DNA from 3 places in the Sporosarcina newyorkensis genome. Region 2 is predicted to be linked to each of the others. Evidence: riboswitches for the same ligand, from Rfam matches in the RefSeq annotation. Region 2 holds a riboswitch; each other region holds the start of a gene.
What was found. A riboswitch is a leader RNA that binds a small molecule or an ion and turns the genes downstream of it on or off. The one in region 2 is predicted to bind thiamine pyrophosphate.

Region 1 (5,795 bases), on a different contig from region 2:
TTTGCTGTACCGATGATCAAAATATTCTTGAATACTTCGCTTGCAGCAGGTAAAGCAGCGGCTGATAGTACATCATTAATAGGCGAAAATATGCCGTTAGTTTTAGCTGAAAGTGTCTCTGTCGTCGCTGGAGATTTCTGGCCGCTCGTTGCTCCAATTGTTGGTGCGCTCGGCGCTTTCATAGCAGGAAGCAATACGTTCAGTAATATGATGTTTTCTCTATTCCAATTCGGCGCCGCAGGCAATATCGGTTTGGATACGACACAAGCCGGAATTGTCGTTGCAATGCAGGCCGTAGGAGGCGCTGCCGGTAACATGATCTGTGTGCACAATGTTGTGGCAGCTTCGGCGACAGTTGGGTTGATCGGTAAAGAAGGTCTGTTGATCCGCCGTGTACTGTTCCCGCTCAGTTACTATTTATTGGCGGCTGGATTCTTCGGCATGGCATTTATCCACGGATTCCTAAATATCTGGTTGATCCTCGCTATCGGAATTATGGCGGCATATACCATAAAAATGGCGACAGATAAACGGATGTTGTCAGTAGAATCATTGCGTCAACCATCATAATTATAGAATGCAAAAAGAGCCATTGATTGGCTCTTTTTTGTTGTGGATAAATTTTATTTACTCGGTTCAGACCGACTCGGTTACGTTACATATTTCCCGCAACCTTCTTTTTTAATAATGAATACTCTCCACCTTCTGGCACTTTTCGCATTCTCTATGTGTCGAGGTTTCTATATATTCATGAACACATTCGGCTTGCAACTTATATAACTTTTCCTCTAATTCACGTAGACCTTGGCGCTGCACAACAATATGACGAACTAACTGTTTTGCTGAAGTCATCTAACCCACTCCTAATCAAAGATAGATTTTAGCACCAGATCTTTTGAATTCTTCCGCTTTTTCCTGCATTCCTTTTTCGATTGCCAGATTCTCTTCTGGACTATTTTTATCCACGTACTTTCGAATGTCGTGAGAAATACGCATACTGCAGAATTTCGGCCCGCACATTGAACAGAAATGAGATACTTTCGCCCCTTCTGCCGGTAACGTTTCATCGTGATATTCCATCGCTCGTTCTGGATCTAGACTCAGATTGAATTGATCTCTCCAACGAAATTCGAAGCGAGCTTTGGATAATGCATCATCGCGCTTTTGTGCATTTGGATGGCCTTTCGCTAAGTCTGCTGCATGGGCAGCTATTTTATATGTGATGACACCTTCACGAACATCCTCTTTATTTGGTAATCCGAGATGCTCTTTTGGCGTTACATAGCACAGCATCGCAGTCCCGAACCACCCGATCATCGCAGCACCAATTGCAGATGTGATGTGGTCATACGCAGGCGCGATATCTGTCGTCAACGGACCTAATGTATAGAATGGTGCCTCCTGACAAATTTCCATTTGTTTATCAACATTTTCCTTAATTAAATGCATCGGTACATGCCCAGGTCCTTCGACCATCACTTGCACATCGTGCTTCCAAGCAATTTTCGTCAGTTCACCAAGCGTATCCAGCTCAGCAAATTGCGCTTCATCATTAGCATCTGCAATCGATCCCGGACGCAAGCCATCTCCCAATGAAAATGCGATATCATACTGCTTCATGATTTCACAAATTTCCTCGAAATGCGTGTAGAGAAAACTTTCTTCATGATGAAGCATGCACCATTGCGCCATAATCGAACCGCCACGTGAGACAATGCCTGTCACTCGGTTAACCGTCAGCGGTATATAGCGTAGCAGTACCCCCGCATGAATCGTGAAATAGCTGACGCCTTGCTCGGCCTGTTCAATCAATGTGTCGCGGAAGACTTCCCATGATAAATCTTCCACTTTTCCATTCACTTTTTCGAGCGCCTGATAGAGCGGAACTGTCCCCACCGGTACAGGGGAATTTCGGATGATCCACTCACGTGTCGTATGGATATTCTTACCTGTCGATAAATCCATAATATTGTCCGCACCCCAGCGTGTTGCCCACGTCATCTTCTCCACTTCTTCTGCAATCGATGAAGAGACTGCGGAATTTCCGATATTCGCATTAATTTTGACATGAAATTTACTGCCGATAATCATAGGCTCTGCTTCGGGGTGGTTAATATTGGACGGAATGATTGCCCGTCCTCTCGCAACCTCATCGCGTACCAACTCCGATTCAACGCCTTCACGAATCGCAATGAACTCCATTTCAGGTGTGATCATCCCTTTTCGTGCATAATGCATCTGCGTAACATTCTTTCCCTTTTTAGCTCGCAGCGGTTTGCGCTTCAATAAAGGAAATTGCGCATCGTTATTCATTTGCTCTATTGAACGATAGCCATTATCCTGTGGTTTTACTTGTCTTCCTTCATATTCTTCCACGTCATTACGTTCCCATATCCAATTTTCCTTAATGGCTGGAAGTCCTTTTTTAATATCGACTTCATAGCCTGCTTCCGTGTATTTTCCGCTCGTATCATAAACGCGGAACGGTTCATTCGGAAACTCATCTTGCTCTGTCACGGTTGGTGATAGTTCAATTTCGCGCATAGGTACAAGCAAATCGGATCGACTTCCTTGTACATATACTTTTCTGCTTGCCGGAAAACAATCGTGAATGTGGATCTCTTTTTCTGTCGTTTGTTTCATTTGTCATCGTCTCCTTTGTGAGGGCAGACCATGACTCCATCCGAGTAAAGGGAATCAGCAGCACAAAAAAAGACCAGCTCCATAAAAAAAGGACCTGGTCTTTCAAAAACGCACAAAAGTACGCTGATTGATAGATTGAAAACTTCCCCACGCTGGTACGAGCCAGATCAGGTCCAAAGAGTTCGGAATGCATTTTACTCATCCCATCTCAGTCCAGTCGCGCTGGACACCCCTAGTTATGATTATTGAATTGTCGAACAACTATAGTTTATCATAGAGTAATACTTTGTCAACTAGAGGAAGTAAAAGAATTACCTTCCATTCGAATCAACCGACCTTTCAGTTGCTGACCATCCCGGTAGCCCGATAGACTTCCATTTTTTGCGATGACCCGATGACATGGGATGACAAGCAACAACGGATTCTTTCCAATCGCGGAAGCAGCTGCTCGAATTGCAGAAGGATGACCGATTATCTCGGCAATGTCTGAATATGTCACCAATTGTCCATACGGAATATCTTGAAGCGCTTTCCACACCTTGTTTTGAAATGGTGTGCCTGACCAATCCACGGAGCATGTGAAATCTTGCACTTCTCCAGACAAGTAACTTCTCACTTCATTTGCGTATTCAGCTAATCTGTCTGCATTTTCCTTCACTTCGCCAGCGCCATATTGTTTGGTGAGCCAACTCTTCATTTTTTCCTCAGCATCTTCAGCTAAGCCTACATAGAGAAGGCCCCTTTCAGTCGCTGCCATTGTTACGTTCCAACCTTCCACATCAAAACTTGTCCAATAAACCAGTTTCCCCACTACCTTTCTATTAGCCAAACAGCTTCAATCCAACGGCCCCTACTATAATCAATGACAAAAAGAAAATCCTTTTCACACTTGCAGACTCTTTAAAGATTAGAATACCAGCCAGGACTGCCCCTGCCGCTCCCAATCCTGTCCAGACTGCATAAGCCGTACTCATTTGAATATCGCGCATCGCTAACGATAAAAAAACAAAGCCGAAACTGAATACTCCAACTATGAGTAGGAGACGCTTGATCGTACGTTTCTGCAAGTAATAATTGATGCTTATAACCCCAAAGATTTCTCCAAGACTGGCAATCGCTAAATAAACCCAAGCCAACGTCAACTGCCCCCTTCTTGATTCGCTTCATCCGACTGCTCATCTGTAGTCAGTTTGATACCAACAACCCCGATGACAATCAAACAGATAAATGACAGCGTAATCCAGGTGAAGTCCGCGTGGAAAACGAAAATATCAACTAATAGAATGGCTGCAGCGCCTGAACCGGTGAAGACAGCATAAACTGTCCCTGAAGGCAATTTCTCACATGCCTTAATAATGAAATAAAAACTAAATATAATCGCGCCTCCAGTTCCGATCCAATGCAGAAATGTCTCCGAATAGCGCAGTCCCACCACCCAAAATATTTCTACGACCGCAGCTAAAGCGACATAACTCCAAGCCAAAGTTAACGTCTCCTTTCATTCGCTCTATAGTGTCTATTAGTATAACAAACCTTTCAGTTAAACGAAAAAAGCATTCCTAGTAGAAGTAAGCTTGCATCTGCTATGTTCGCATGATAGAATGAATCCACTAATAATTTTTCCTATATTAAGAATATTCTTATCGAGAGAGACGGAGGGATAGGCCCAAAGAAGTCTCAGCAACCAGCCAGCTTGGCATGGTGCTAATTCCAAGGGTGAACACCGCCTTGAAGATGAGAATACTGAAGAAAATGTTGTATGTTCGAGGGCCTATTCGAAATGAAGAGGCTCTTTTTTATTTTTCTGAAGGGGATGGATACTATGACAAACAATGAATTAGAAACAAGATTAGTCCAGCTGGGGAATAACAGCGATAAGAAAACGGGCGCAGTCAATACACCGATTTATTTATCAACAGCTTATCATCACGAAGGGTTAGGTCAGTCTACCGGCTACGATTATACGCGGACAAAAAATCCGACTCGTTCTATTTTGGAAGACGGCATTGCCGATTTAGAATCCGGTGATCAAGGCTATGCCTGCAGCTCCGGAATGGCAGCTATTCAACTAATCTTGTCACTGTTTAAAACAGGTGACGAAATCCTTGCCCCTGAGGACCTGTATGGCGGCACCTATCGTTTATTCCAACAGTATGAGAAAACCTATCAGATTTCTACACACTACCTAACATTTGATGATGTTTCAGAAGTTGAACAAGCAATTACAGATCGTACAAAAGCGATATTTTTGGAGACACCTACCAACCCGCTTATGCTGCAGATTAACGTCGCAACTTATGCAGAACTTGCTAAAAAGCATGGCCTGTTGCTAATTGTTGATAATACGTTCCTTACACCGTATTTCCAACGACCGATTGAGGAAGGTGCGGATATCGTTATCCATAGCGCTACGAAATATATCGGTGGTCATAATGACGTGCTTGCTGGTCTTGTCATAGCAAAAGGCGAAGAACTTTGCGACCGCTTGTTCACGAACCATAATGCGAGTGGCGCTACACTATCTCCGTTTGATTCATGGCTCGTAGTCCGCGGTCTCAAAACACTCCATTTGAGAATGAAGCAGCATGACGCGAATGCAAAAGAAATGGTAGCCTATTTGAAGCAAGAACCTTTAATCGCAGATGTCTTGTACGCCGGCATCGGCGGTATGCTCTCGTTCCGCGTACAAAACAGCGAGTGGGTAGGACCGTTCTTAGAGAATATGAAACTCATTTCCTTTGCAGAGAGTCTTGGAGGCGTCGAAAGTTTCATCACGTATCCAACAACACAGACGCATATGGACATTCCGATTGAAGAACGGAATCGACGCGGTGTCGATGATCGACTCTTGCGCTTCTCAGTCGGGGTGGAGGATGCGGATGATTTAATTGCCGATGTCAAACAAGCACTGTACGCTGCGAAAGAAGCAGTAGAAGCCGTAAATATTCATTAATCCCATCTCCTCTTGCGTTCAAGTGCAAGAGGATTTTTTCTTTCCTAGCAATAAAAAAGACATCCTAGAGAGAAGGATGTCTTTTAAATGCTCATTGAGTTTGCTGCCATTTCTTCTTTTCCGCTGAGTAAACAACTGTTGCCGGCACTACAATAAATGCCAATGCCGCCACACCTGCCAGCATGCCCGCCCACTCTTT
Region 2 (5,795 bases):
TAGAGGCGGTATTTATGAAGTCCTGAAGCATGCGGAAACATTAGCAATTGAACATCAATTGCTAAATGCTGAAGAAGACTATAGTCAATTCGATGAACCGGCATTTCGTCAGTTGTTTGCAAACCATAAAATCGCTGTTGGATCGACAGGGAATTTGGGACTCAGTATTGGCATCATGAGTGCGAAACTCGGTTTTGACGTCACGGTGCATATGTCAGCAGACGCAAAGCCGTGGAAAAAAGATTTATTGCGTTCTAAAGGTGTCCATGTCGTAGAATATGAAGATGATTACAGCAAAGCTGTGGAAGAAGGCCGACGCCAAGCGGAAGCAGATCCAACATGTCACTTTGTAGATGATGAAAACTCAACGGATCTTTTCATGGGATACGCGGTTGCAGGTGAGCGTGTAGCCGTCCAGCTGAAAGAACAAAATATTAGGGTCGACGGGGAGCATCCTCTTTTTGTTTACTTACCTTGTGGAGTAGGCGGTGGACCTGGCGGTGTCGCATTCGGATTGAAACTTGCATTTGGAGATCATGTACATTGCCTGTTTGCAGAGCCAACCCATTCTCCGTGTATGATGATTGGCATGATGACAGGATTACACGATCAAATTTCAGTTGCTGATTTTGGCTTGGATAATAAAACAGCGGCTGATGGATTAGCAGTTGGAACAGCCTCAGCTTTTGTCGGAAAAACAGTGGAACCTTTCTTAGCAGGCTGCTATACAGTAGAAGATCGTACTTTGTTCAAATTATTAAAAGAGTTAGCAGACAGTGAAGATATTTGGCTAGAACCATCTGCACTCGCAGGGATGACAGGTCCTATACAAACTATACAGTCGGATATCTCTTCAGCAAATTCTCCGAAAGCTACACACCTTGTATGGTCTACGGGTGGAAACATGGTACTGGAAGAGGAAATGAAGAGCTACTACGAGCAAGCGAAGAAGTAATTATTCGTTTAATTTCCCGGGAAATCGACAAATGTTTCTCGGTATGTCGATAAAAGAGCTATGGAGAAAAATTCTCCATAGCTCTTTTGGGTGCAAAAGATATATAAAATTTAATTTTTAATGGCTCGTATTGATTCAGAAAAGGTTTGCGTTGCTGCTGAAGGGTTTTCAGCAGATGCGATAGAAGAAATCACTGCGATGCCATCCGCGCCTGCATGCAAAGCGGGACCGAAGTTCGCCAAAGAAATACCCCCGATCCCTACAATCGGCATATCAGGAAAAGCTGTATGGATTTCCTTAATAAGCGCAGGGCCAACGACAGCAGAGGCATCTAGTTTGGTCGCTGTCGGATAGATCGGACCAATGCCTACATAGTCAGCACCGATTGCTTGAGCAAGCTGTACTTCTTCTGCGTTATGGGTAGAGACACCTAGCCATTTACTTGGACCGATTCGCGTTCGGACAATGCCAGCTTGCTCGTCGTCTTGGCCAACGTGGACGCCGTCTGCATTAATGGCCAAGGCAAGATCCACATCATCATTAATGATAAAAGGAATATGGAACTGACGACATAATACCTGACATTTTTTCGCGAAACCGACCAATGCCTCTCCTTTCAAAGCATTCTCGCCTTTTTCGCGCAACTGGAAGCAAGTAATACCCCCACGAAGAGCTGCCTCTAAGATGTCCAGCGTTTCTTGCTCCCCATTCGTTGCAGTATTTGGGGTACCCATCACAAAATAAAGACTCAAAGCTTTTCTCACTTCTGCATTCCGCATTAGTGCATCTCCTTCTTTAAACGATTATATGCCCAGTGGTTCGTCGGTCCATGCCCAGAACCAATGCGTAGACTGTCTTCGATCGCAGCTTGGATAAATTGTTTTGCTTCTGCAACGGCATCTGACAAGGAATAGCCTTTTGCGATAAAACCGGTTAAAGCAGCTGCAAACGTACAGCCTGTACCATGGGTATCTTTTGTTTGTACCCAAGGCGTTGTCATGGTGAAAGATTGACCTTCACAATCAGCGTAATAATCTTTTGCTTCGAGCACATCGTTGCGGTGGCCGCCCTTCATAATGACGGCTCTTGCACCTAGCTCGATGATGATTTGCGCCGCTTCTTGAATATCCTCATCCGTTACAATCTTCATGCCTGTTAGTACTTCGGCTTCCGGAATGTTGGGCGTAATAATAGTGGCAATTGGGATTAAATTTTCCTTCATCGCTTGGACCGCTTCTTGCAGTAATAATGATTGACCACCTTTGGCAATCATGACAGGATCAATCACGAGAGGAATCGGCGGGTATTCTTCCAATAAAGAAGCAATAGCCATTATAATTTCTGTAGAAAATAGCATACCTGTTTTACAGGCTTTCACTTCAAAATCATCCAGTACAGCACGTACTTGAGCTACTACGCCTTCTACTGGTACTGGATAAACACCATGAACGCCTTGTGTGTTTTGGGCGGTAATGGCAGTAAGTGCGGATGTGCCAAATACACCGAGCTCTTGAAACGTTTTTAGATCGGCTTGGATTCCAGCACCGCCACCGCTGTCTGAACCGGCAATAGTCAATGCTACTTTTACTGTCAATGAAAAAACCCCCTTACTCGTAGTTATACTAAGTACGTTTTGGTTTTGCGATCCAATGTATATAATGCATTCAAAAAGTTCATAGCAAAATCACCTGGCCCATGAGAAACTTTGGCCGCTTCTTCGCCTGCACGTTTATAAAATGCGAGTGCCGCCGCTGCTGCTTCTAAAGGACGTTCGCTCCCGATTGATAAGAATGCTCCTACTACGGAACTGAGTAAACAACCTGTACCCGTAATATTCGTCATCATAGGGTGTCCCCCAGTAATGGATAACGTGGAATGGCCGTCAGTAACGATATCAATTTCTCCAGATACAGCCACTAAGCATGCATATTTCAAGGCAACGATTTTTGCGATTCCCTCTACGTCGGCTTGTCCTTCTCCTGCATCTACGCCTTTTGCATTCCAGGGGATGTCTGCGATAGCAGCCAATTCTCCGACATTACATCGAAGCAGAGTAACATCCACTTCATCTAAGATTTGCAGTACACAAGCTTTTCGGAAGGGAGTCGCGCCTGCACCGACCGGGTCCAGCACAACAGGTTTTCCCGCTGCGCGGGCACTGTTGCCTGACAAAATCATTGCATCTACTGTTTGTTGCTTCAACGTCCCGATATTCAGAATGCTACAATCGGCAACTTTTGCGATATCCTTTGCTTCTTCTATTGCATCAGCCATTACAGGAGAGGCTCCGATAGCTAATAGACCATTCGCTTGAAAATTCGCTACTACGATATTCGTAATGCAATGAACCAGTGGTTGTTCCTTGCGAAGTTGGTGAATAAGCGGCATGTTTCTCTTCCTCTCTATAAAGGTATATATACAAAAAGCCCATTCGAAATGGGCTGTTGGGTACGATAACTACCCACTTCCCTTCGCTAGTATGACTAGATCAGGTTCCAAGGGTTTGCGGTAAATGCATCTCAGCCCATTAAACCGGGCTCCCCTAGTGGTGAATATGAATCAGACATATTGATTGTAGCATATATTTACAGAAGGATAAAACGATACTGGGATGAGCAGAATGAATTGTATAAAAATGATAGATAACACATAGAAGAAGTAGGTAAACACATATGCCCAATGTTGCATAAGTGTCTGAAATGAAACAGTCGATTGATATGAAATGAATAAAAAGGAGCAGATGAAAAATGGAGCCATTATTCGAAGTTCAAAGTATGAAGCATTCATTGGGGGAGCTATCGTTTGTTTGGAGTGATACAGGAGGGTACTATAGGGTCTATAAAAATGAACGGCAGTTGTATGAAGGGACTGTTGCTGAATTTACTGACGGAGAACTCGATTCAAGACACCCATTTCAATATACGATTGAACGTGTAAAAGACGAAAAAGTAGAAGACGTCATAGTGATTCAAACATCTGCTTTAACGAGCAGGGTGGAAGACGAACATCCTCTACAACGTTTGGTCATCACAACAATTGCGGCTTCGTCACAAATTGCTTTGTCTTGGGAGCGAATTAAAGGCGTAGAAAAATACGATATTTACCGTAATGGAATATATCTCGATACCGTAGAGAATAACCGCTTCATCGATCGAGAATCAAGCATGTCCGAGGCGGTTACATATAGTGTTTTGGGTACTCGTCCACTAATTGACAGCAATCAGCAAATGAATGTCAGTAAGTCGATCGTATCGAAAGCATTTGAAGTAGTGATGCCGCCTAGTTCAGAGAACAAGCCGACGGAGGAAAGCTATACGTTTTCAATACGAGTGAATTGTCGGGATCACTTATTGCAACCGGTGGCAAAGCGTAAAAAGGTGCTAGAAATAGATCGGTGGAAGTTTCGCTATACTACATTTTTAAAAGAAGATATCCTGAAAAATCCTAATCTCTTGTCTCCGTTGCCATACTTCGCTGGTGATGACCGGGATTTCGATCCAGAAGGGAAAAGTTATCGGACGCGAGTGGATATGCGAGGTGAATTCAATATTGAAGAAAGCTCACTTCAATTTACGAAGGCTGTCGGTCCATCTATTGGCATGAATTATTTGAAAAGCTATAAGCGTCATGGTCATGCATCGTTGGAAGATATTGAAATCAAACGTTTGGAAGGGAAGCCGTCAGAGATCAATTTTGAGATAGTGCATGATGTCGGGAATCCACTGACAGTTTCTCCACCCATCCATTATGAAGTGAAGGGTCATCTGGATTGTGAAGGAAATATCGATTTGGTTGGTTATCATAACGACGCTCCCCATCATGAGATTTATCTATCGCTTGGTGACGGTGATTGGTGGACTATACGTCAGTCGGAAAGCGAAGGGCTGGCATACTTATCAGGTGTCTTAGGTGATGATTATTGGCGTTATATGACGTGTAATTAAGAATGGACATCCCCTGCGCAATGACAGTTATAGTGAAAGAAGAAGTCTTTTAAGAAGGTGTTTTCATTTGTTGCATCCTTCCAGTCTGTTCTGTAAATTGCGTAGGGATCCGGTACTTGTTTTGACGTATTTTCCTCAGTTTAATAACCCAACACTGCTGCTAATATAGTACATATAATGAAAGAACATAATAAAAAGGAGACTAATATGATTAGTTTATGCATGATCGTAAGAGATGAAGAAGAAGTGTTAGAGCAGTGTTTGAATAGCGTGGCATATTTATGTGAGGAAATCGTGATTATTGACACAGGATCTGTCGATAGGACGAAAGAAATCGCAAGAAAGTTTACAGACAAAATTTATGATTTTGAGTGGATTGATGATTTTTCAGCTGCTAGGAATTTTGCGTTTCAACAAGCTACAAAGGAATATATTTTATGGATGGATGCGGATGATGTATTGCTTAAGAGTGACGGAGAGAAGTTGGCTCGTTTAAAAGAGAGCTTGGATCCGAGCGTTGATGTGGTCTCAATGTTATATCATGTGGCCTTTGATGAGTATGGAAATCCATCTTTTTCATTCCGAAGAAATAGGCTTGTCAAAAGGGTGCGTGATTTTAAATGGGTAGGACCTGTCCATGAAGTGCTGCTTATAAGCGGAAATATTCTTGCGTCAGATATCTCTGTCACTCACAGGAAAGCCGACAAGAAAAAGAAGAACCAATCTAAGGGCAGGAATTTGCGCATTTATGAAAAAAGGCGTGAAGCGGGAGAGGAATTTACACCTAGAGACCTCTTTTATTTTGCAAACGAACTGAAGGATCATGGTCACTTCGAGAAAGCGCTCCAACAGTATACCGAATTTTTGACAACGGAAAAAGGATGGGTCGAGGATAT
Region 3 (5,795 bases), on a different contig from region 2:
TCGCAACGGCAATACGCTGAGCGCGGCGAATACTCTCTGCAAATAAGGGAACTGTATACATTTGCAGACGTTCATACATACCTTTAAGTCCCCGAGAAAACTGGATATTCCGTACCTTAAGAGCATTTCTGCGTATTTGAAGTTCTTCCGTTACGGCAGGAATCAAGCGAAAGGAAGCGATGAAGCTATAGGCATACTTGGAAGGTAGGCGAAATTGCTGCATCATCGCATAGAAAAATAGAATAGGTTGTATAGTCAGCAAAAAAGTAAATCCGACAAAGCCGAATGACAGCGATTTACTGCCGAGTAATAGTGCATGTTGAATACTTTCCTCGGAAATCTTGATGAGCCCCCATTGCCAAAGCACGGACTCGCCTTTACCGAAGAGCACGATGGTGAGAGCGGAAGAAAAGAAAGAAATGGCTAAGGGAATGGACAGCAAAGCAAGTTTTTTCATTGAATAACCGCTGAATCCGTAAAACAGAATGCCGTACAGCACTGCTTGCCAAACTGCAAACGACAAGTTCTGATTAAATAAGGTGATGAGCAGAAAAGCAAAGAAGATGATGAATTTGAGTGCAGGGTTTACTTTGAATAGCCATGTTTCTCGTCTAGGTGTGAACCATGCAAGCATTCAAATACACCTCCAACCATTTCATTGTTTGTATACAATACGCCGTCTGCCACTGTCCATACTGAAGTCGCAAAGTTTTTCACGATCTCCATGTCATGGGTCACCATGAGAATCGTAATTCCTTGAACGCGTAGCTGTTCAAGCTTCTCTAAAATCGCGAATGTATTGCGTGCATCTTGACCAAAAGTAGGTTCATCCAAAAGCAAAATATCCGTTTGCGGAGTCAAGGCAGTGGCCACACTTAAACGACGCTTTTGGCCCGTGGAAAGCTGATAAGGATGCCGTGTGCCTGAATTCGGTAAATTAAAGAGTTGCATTAAATCTGCCGCATAGTTCACTGCTTGAGGTTTGCCCATTTTATGCAGAGAGACCGTTAATTCTTCAGCTATCGAATTCGTCACAAATTGCAGTTCTGGATTTTGAAAGACGAGCGAGAGTCCTTTAGGCAACTGCTTTTTCCTTTTCTTCTGAATAACGCGTTCACCATTCACTTTATAGATGCCTTCAGTGCGTAATAATTGCATAAGAGAAAGAAGCAGCGTACTTTTTCCTGAACCATTTTCACCCGTGATCGCAATCCAGTCACCTGTTTTAGCCACTGCTTTCTTTGCAAAGATTTTCGGGGCAGTGCCACGAAAACCATGAAAGTCGTTGAGAAGGATCTTTTCAAATGAGGAAACTTGTTCACGTTCATGCATCATCGATTTAAAAGACTCAGATTCCTTATACTCATCCCACACACTTGGATACCAAATACCGTAGCGTTTCAATTCTTCTTGATAGTGCTTGAAAATGGTGGAAGGAGAGTCGTCCGCTAGAATAATTCCATGGTCATTAAACAAGACAACACGGTCTACCCAGTCTGCAATCAAGTCAATTTTATGCTCAACAATAATTACGGTTTTATCAGCAGTTGCTTGTTTAATAGATGACCAGATTTGTTCGGTGCCTTCGGGATCAAGTAATGCGGAAGGTTCGTCGAGAAACAGAACATCGGGCTTTAGCAGAAGTACGGAAGCAAGTGCAAGCCGTTGTTTCATCCCTTGAGATAGTTCAAGGATCGGTGTGTGTAAGTTTTCCAAATGTAGATCGACGCGTTTTAGCGCCTCTTCTATCAAAGGTGCCATATCGCTGCGCGGTACGTTCAGGTTTTCCAGTACAAAAGCGAGCTCTTCATCGACATATGACATACAGAACTGCGTATCGGGATCTTGAAAGACGAAGCCCCATGAGTCGGGCAGATTGATTTTATCGGCTTTCATTGGCAACTCAATGGAGTTCGGAACGATTCCGCTGAGCACTTGCAGTAACGTCGATTTTCCACAGCCGCTTGGTCCGAGCATGAGTACTTTTTCACCTGGCTGAACCGAAAAGGAGAGATCCTTGAAGATCAAGGAATCCTCTCCAGGAAATTTTAAACGCAGATTGGTTAGATTGATGGCATGTAGATTCGAATAATTCATCAAAATTTACCGATCCAGCATCGTATATTCTTTTTTATCGACTGGACGAATTAAAGACGTCACACCAGTTGCTTCGAGTGCCCGGACGATCAGCACGGCGAAAATCCCAGTGAAGATGAATGCACTGATGGCACGTAGTCCATATTTCACGATAAGTGCCCACGTTTCAAGTGCTGCATAACCATAGAACAAGTCGAGCGTAAAGCTGGCCAGGCATGAAGCGACGCCCGCTAATCCAGCAACTACCATTGAGAAGCGTTTATAACGGAACGCTGCAAACAGCAATTCTGCTGCAAGTCCCTGAACGAAACCATACATTAGAACTTCGATGCCATGCCCGGCAAATGCGGATAAACTAGCCCCTGCAATACTTGCGATCAGCGCTGTACCGGGTTTACGGATGAGCAGATAAGCAAATGGACCGACCATGAACCACATTCCATAAATCAGCTGACGTGCAACTGGCAGGATCGGCTTTACAACGGTATACAGATCATCCCAGAACTTCATCAGGATTCCGAAAACGACCCCGATCATAATCGTGATCAATAAATCTGTGAATTTCAATCTTTTCAATAGATCCCACTCCTTCTTTTTTTGCCTATACAAAAAAGCCGTCTGAAAGAGCAGACAGCCGAGGAGGGGACATGCAGGTCCCAGATATTCCCTTCGAACGCTCTCTACGCTGGCATTACCCAGATCAGATTAACGGTCAGCAGTGGTTTTATCTGCTATCTCAGCCTGATTCACTCAAGCACCCGTACGGACAATTATGTAAGCAGTCATAGTATACAACAGTCTAATTTATCTGGCAACCTGAGGCGCAATAGACTACATGTGAAAAAGTAAGAATTTGTGGCTGTGTTATTGTCGTTCAAAAAGCGTCTACTCTGTAATTAGAGAAGACGCTATTATCGGTGCATTTGAAAAGATATGCGATTTTAGAGTTTGAATCGTTGCATCAGTAGATTCAATTCCTCTGCTAGTTTTGCTAAATCATTGGAGTTATTAGCGACTTCCTCCATGGAGCTGCTTGCTTGTTCGGATGAGGCAGAAGTTTCTTCGACCCCTGCTGCAGATTGCTCGGTAATTGCTGCAATTTCTTCTATAGAGCTGCGCATTTCCTGGCCATTTGCTGAAATGTCGTTTAAGTCTTCAGCTATACTGCGAATTCGATTCGCCATTTCTGTAACAGCTGTACTGATTTTATCGAATGTTTCACCCGTTTGTTTAATTTGGCTTGTTCCTTCTTCGACTTCTTTATACCCGTCCTGCAGTGAATCTGTTACTGTTCTGGATTCATTTTGAATGCGGTTGACGATATCTGTAATGTTTGTGACAGATGAAGAAGATTGCTCTGCAAGTTTTCTCACTTCATCCGCTACGACTGCGAAGCCTTTCCCATGCTCGCCAGCTCGCGCAGCCTCAATTGCGGCATTCAATGCCAATAAATTCGTCTGGCCCGCAATGTCTTGAATGACAGAAACTAGTTCAGAGATTTCTTGCGTGTGCTGATCCAATCCTTCTACTTTAACAACGGCATCGTGAACGATTTGATCAATCACAGCCATTTGCTTGGAAGAAGAAGTCATCAATTCACTTCCTTGGTTCGTCATCTCAAGAACCGAAGTGGAAGATTTTTGTACATGCATACCATTTTCATTGGCTTCCATCACTTTTGCTACGAAAGTTTCCATGGAGGATGACAAAATCGTGGCGTTATCGGCTTGAGACTCTGTGCCGTTTGCTAAGTCTTCCATCGTTATGGCAATTTGGGCCGTGCCTGCTTTTACTTCATTTGCTGATTGAGTCAATTCTTCACTTTGTGTAGACACAGTTTCGGCCACATGATTGATTTCATCTAATAAATGACGAGTGCTGGCACTCATTTCATTCGTCGATGCGATTAATTGGCCGATTTCATCTTTAAGATGTGTTTCCATAGGCTCGCTACTTAAATCTCCGCTCGTAATGAGTTTCATTCGATTCATGACGATTCGGAGTGGTCTTGAAATCGAGTTAGCTGTAATTATAGCCGTGGCTATGCTTAAAAGAATGACTAGAACAATTACTCCAGTGACAATAAGTAATGTCGTTTTCCCGTTTGCTAGCATATTTTTCTCTAAATCAATAATAAAATTTTCTCGGTTTTTAGCTGCTTCTTCGTAAGACGACATTAAACTACGAGCTTCATCAGTCATCGACATAACATTACGAAGAGCTTCCTCTTCATTTCCTCTTTCATATTCAGCGAATACTTGTTCAGTAACAAAATTACGCCATTCAACCGTTCTTTCGAATAGGTTAATACTTTCTTGGGTTCCCCCTAGTTTTTTTAAAGATGATTGACGATTTTCACTTTTTTCGGTGTAGCTATTAAACAACTCTTTAAAACTGTCGTCACCTGTCAGAATGAAACCACGAGACGCTGCGAGTTGATTCGCCATATCCAGAGATAGCTGTTCATCTATAATTAAAAGTGGCAGTTCTTTATCTAAAACCGCTTTCGTTAAGTTATTAGAATGATTTAATGTGTAAACGATATAAACACCTAATAAAACAATTAAAATGACTACAGTAGAAAATCCAAACAACATTTTTCCCCGTATGCTTTTGAATGTGCCCATTATTATCCTTATTCCCTTCTTATTTCATAGAGTTTCTTTTACCTATAAAACTGAAGAACTATTGATGTTTAAATAGAACTAAAAGTAATAAGTAAGTAATTCAATTATACCATTTATTTCTGTTGTTATCTATAGAGTGGTAGGAAAGACTAAAAATATAGTTAATAAAAGGCTGAGCAAAGTAATGGTAAAGGTGAGGGTGAGATCACCCAAGTAACGATATAATGAAGAAGTATGCATGCAATTAGATAGCTTGCAGTGTACTATTTATTTATGGAATTGTAGATGATAAGCTAATACCATTCAATTATGAAGTTAAATTAGTTGGAACATCATGAGAGGAGAACAATATGCATACTTTTAAACAGCAATGGCTTGGGAATGTCCGTGCTGATCTTTTGGCAGGCATTGTTGTAGGACTGGCACTTATTCCGGAAGCTCTGGCTTTTGCGTTTATCGTCGGTGTCGATCCGCGTGTCGCGCTCTATGCTTCCTTCACCATTGCGGTCATCACATCATTTGTTGGCGGCCGTCCCGGTCTAATTTCAGCTGCGACTGGTGCGATGGCTTTGGTTCTTGTCAGTTTGATGGCGAATCACGGCTTACAATATGTACTTGCAGCCACTATTTTAACAGGGATTATTCAATTAATCTTAGGGAGTCTGGGTGTTGCGAATTTAATGCGCTTCATTCCAAACTCCGTCATGCTCGGATTCGTCAATGCCTTGGGAATTATGATTTTTATTACGCAAATGCCCTATTTGCTTGGGTCGAGCATGATGACCTATATATTCGCAGTGGTTACTTTAATTTTAGTGTATGCAGTTCCGCGGTTTTTCACGGCAATTCCTGCACCGTTGATTGCGATTGTCGTTATGACGACAGTAGCCCTTTTAAGTGGAGTGAAATTGCAGACGATCGGGGATTTGGGAACAATGCCAAGTTCATTGCCTATGTTTTTTCTGCCGGATATCCCGCTGAACCTCGAAACGCTGAAAATCATTCTGCCGTATTCCTTGGCTTTATCGGTTGTCGGTTTACTGGAATCATTACTGACATCTCAGGTGTTGG

Region 1: linked by a shared signal. The riboswitch ahead of thiC (phosphomethylpyrimidine synthase ThiC) and the one ahead of thiM (hydroxyethylthiazole kinase) in region 2 are both predicted to bind thiamine pyrophosphate.
Region 3: linked by a shared signal. The riboswitch ahead of B5D59_RS17190 (ECF transporter S component) and the one ahead of thiM (hydroxyethylthiazole kinase) in region 2 are both predicted to bind thiamine pyrophosphate.

Annotation. Positions count from the first base shown of each region.
Region 1 covers NZ_FUYJ01000009.1:22,981-28,775, forward strand. The annotation lists gene B5D59_RS14990 (L-lactate permease) at 1-570, shown strand, start outside; gene B5D59_RS18295 (hypothetical protein) at 682-852, opposite strand; gene thiC (phosphomethylpyrimidine synthase ThiC) at 868-2,643, opposite strand; TPP riboswitch at 2,771-2,887, opposite strand; gene B5D59_RS15000 (methylated-DNA--[protein]-cysteine S-methyltransferase) at 2,933-3,472, opposite strand; gene B5D59_RS15005 (DMT family transporter) at 3,465-3,785, opposite strand; gene B5D59_RS15010 (DMT family transporter) at 3,782-4,126, opposite strand; SAM riboswitch class I at 4,281-4,384, shown strand; gene B5D59_RS15015 (methionine biosynthesis PLP-dependent protein) at 4,466-5,596, shown strand; gene B5D59_RS15020 (hypothetical protein) at 5,688-5,795, opposite strand, start outside.
Region 2 covers NZ_FUYJ01000010.1:31,457-37,251, reverse strand. The annotation lists gene B5D59_RS15960 (D-serine ammonia-lyase) at 1-955, shown strand, start outside; gene thiE (thiamine phosphate synthase) at 1,066-1,734, opposite strand; gene thiD (bifunctional hydroxymethylpyrimidine kinase/phosphomethylpyrimidine kinase) at 1,734-2,549, opposite strand; gene thiM (hydroxyethylthiazole kinase) at 2,573-3,343, opposite strand; TPP riboswitch at 3,405-3,509, opposite strand; gene B5D59_RS15940 (DUF3238 domain-containing protein) at 3,703-4,899, shown strand; gene B5D59_RS15935 (glycosyltransferase family 2 protein) at 5,107-5,795, shown strand, end outside.
Region 3 covers NZ_FUYJ01000012.1:19,267-25,061, reverse strand. The annotation lists gene B5D59_RS17200 (energy-coupling factor transporter transmembrane component T family protein) at 1-634, opposite strand, end outside; gene B5D59_RS17195 (ABC transporter ATP-binding protein) at 586-2,028, opposite strand; gene B5D59_RS17190 (ECF transporter S component) at 2,104-2,673, opposite strand; TPP riboswitch at 2,758-2,869, opposite strand; gene B5D59_RS17185 (methyl-accepting chemotaxis protein) at 3,039-4,724, opposite strand; gene B5D59_RS17180 (SulP family inorganic anion transporter) at 5,075-5,795, shown strand, end outside.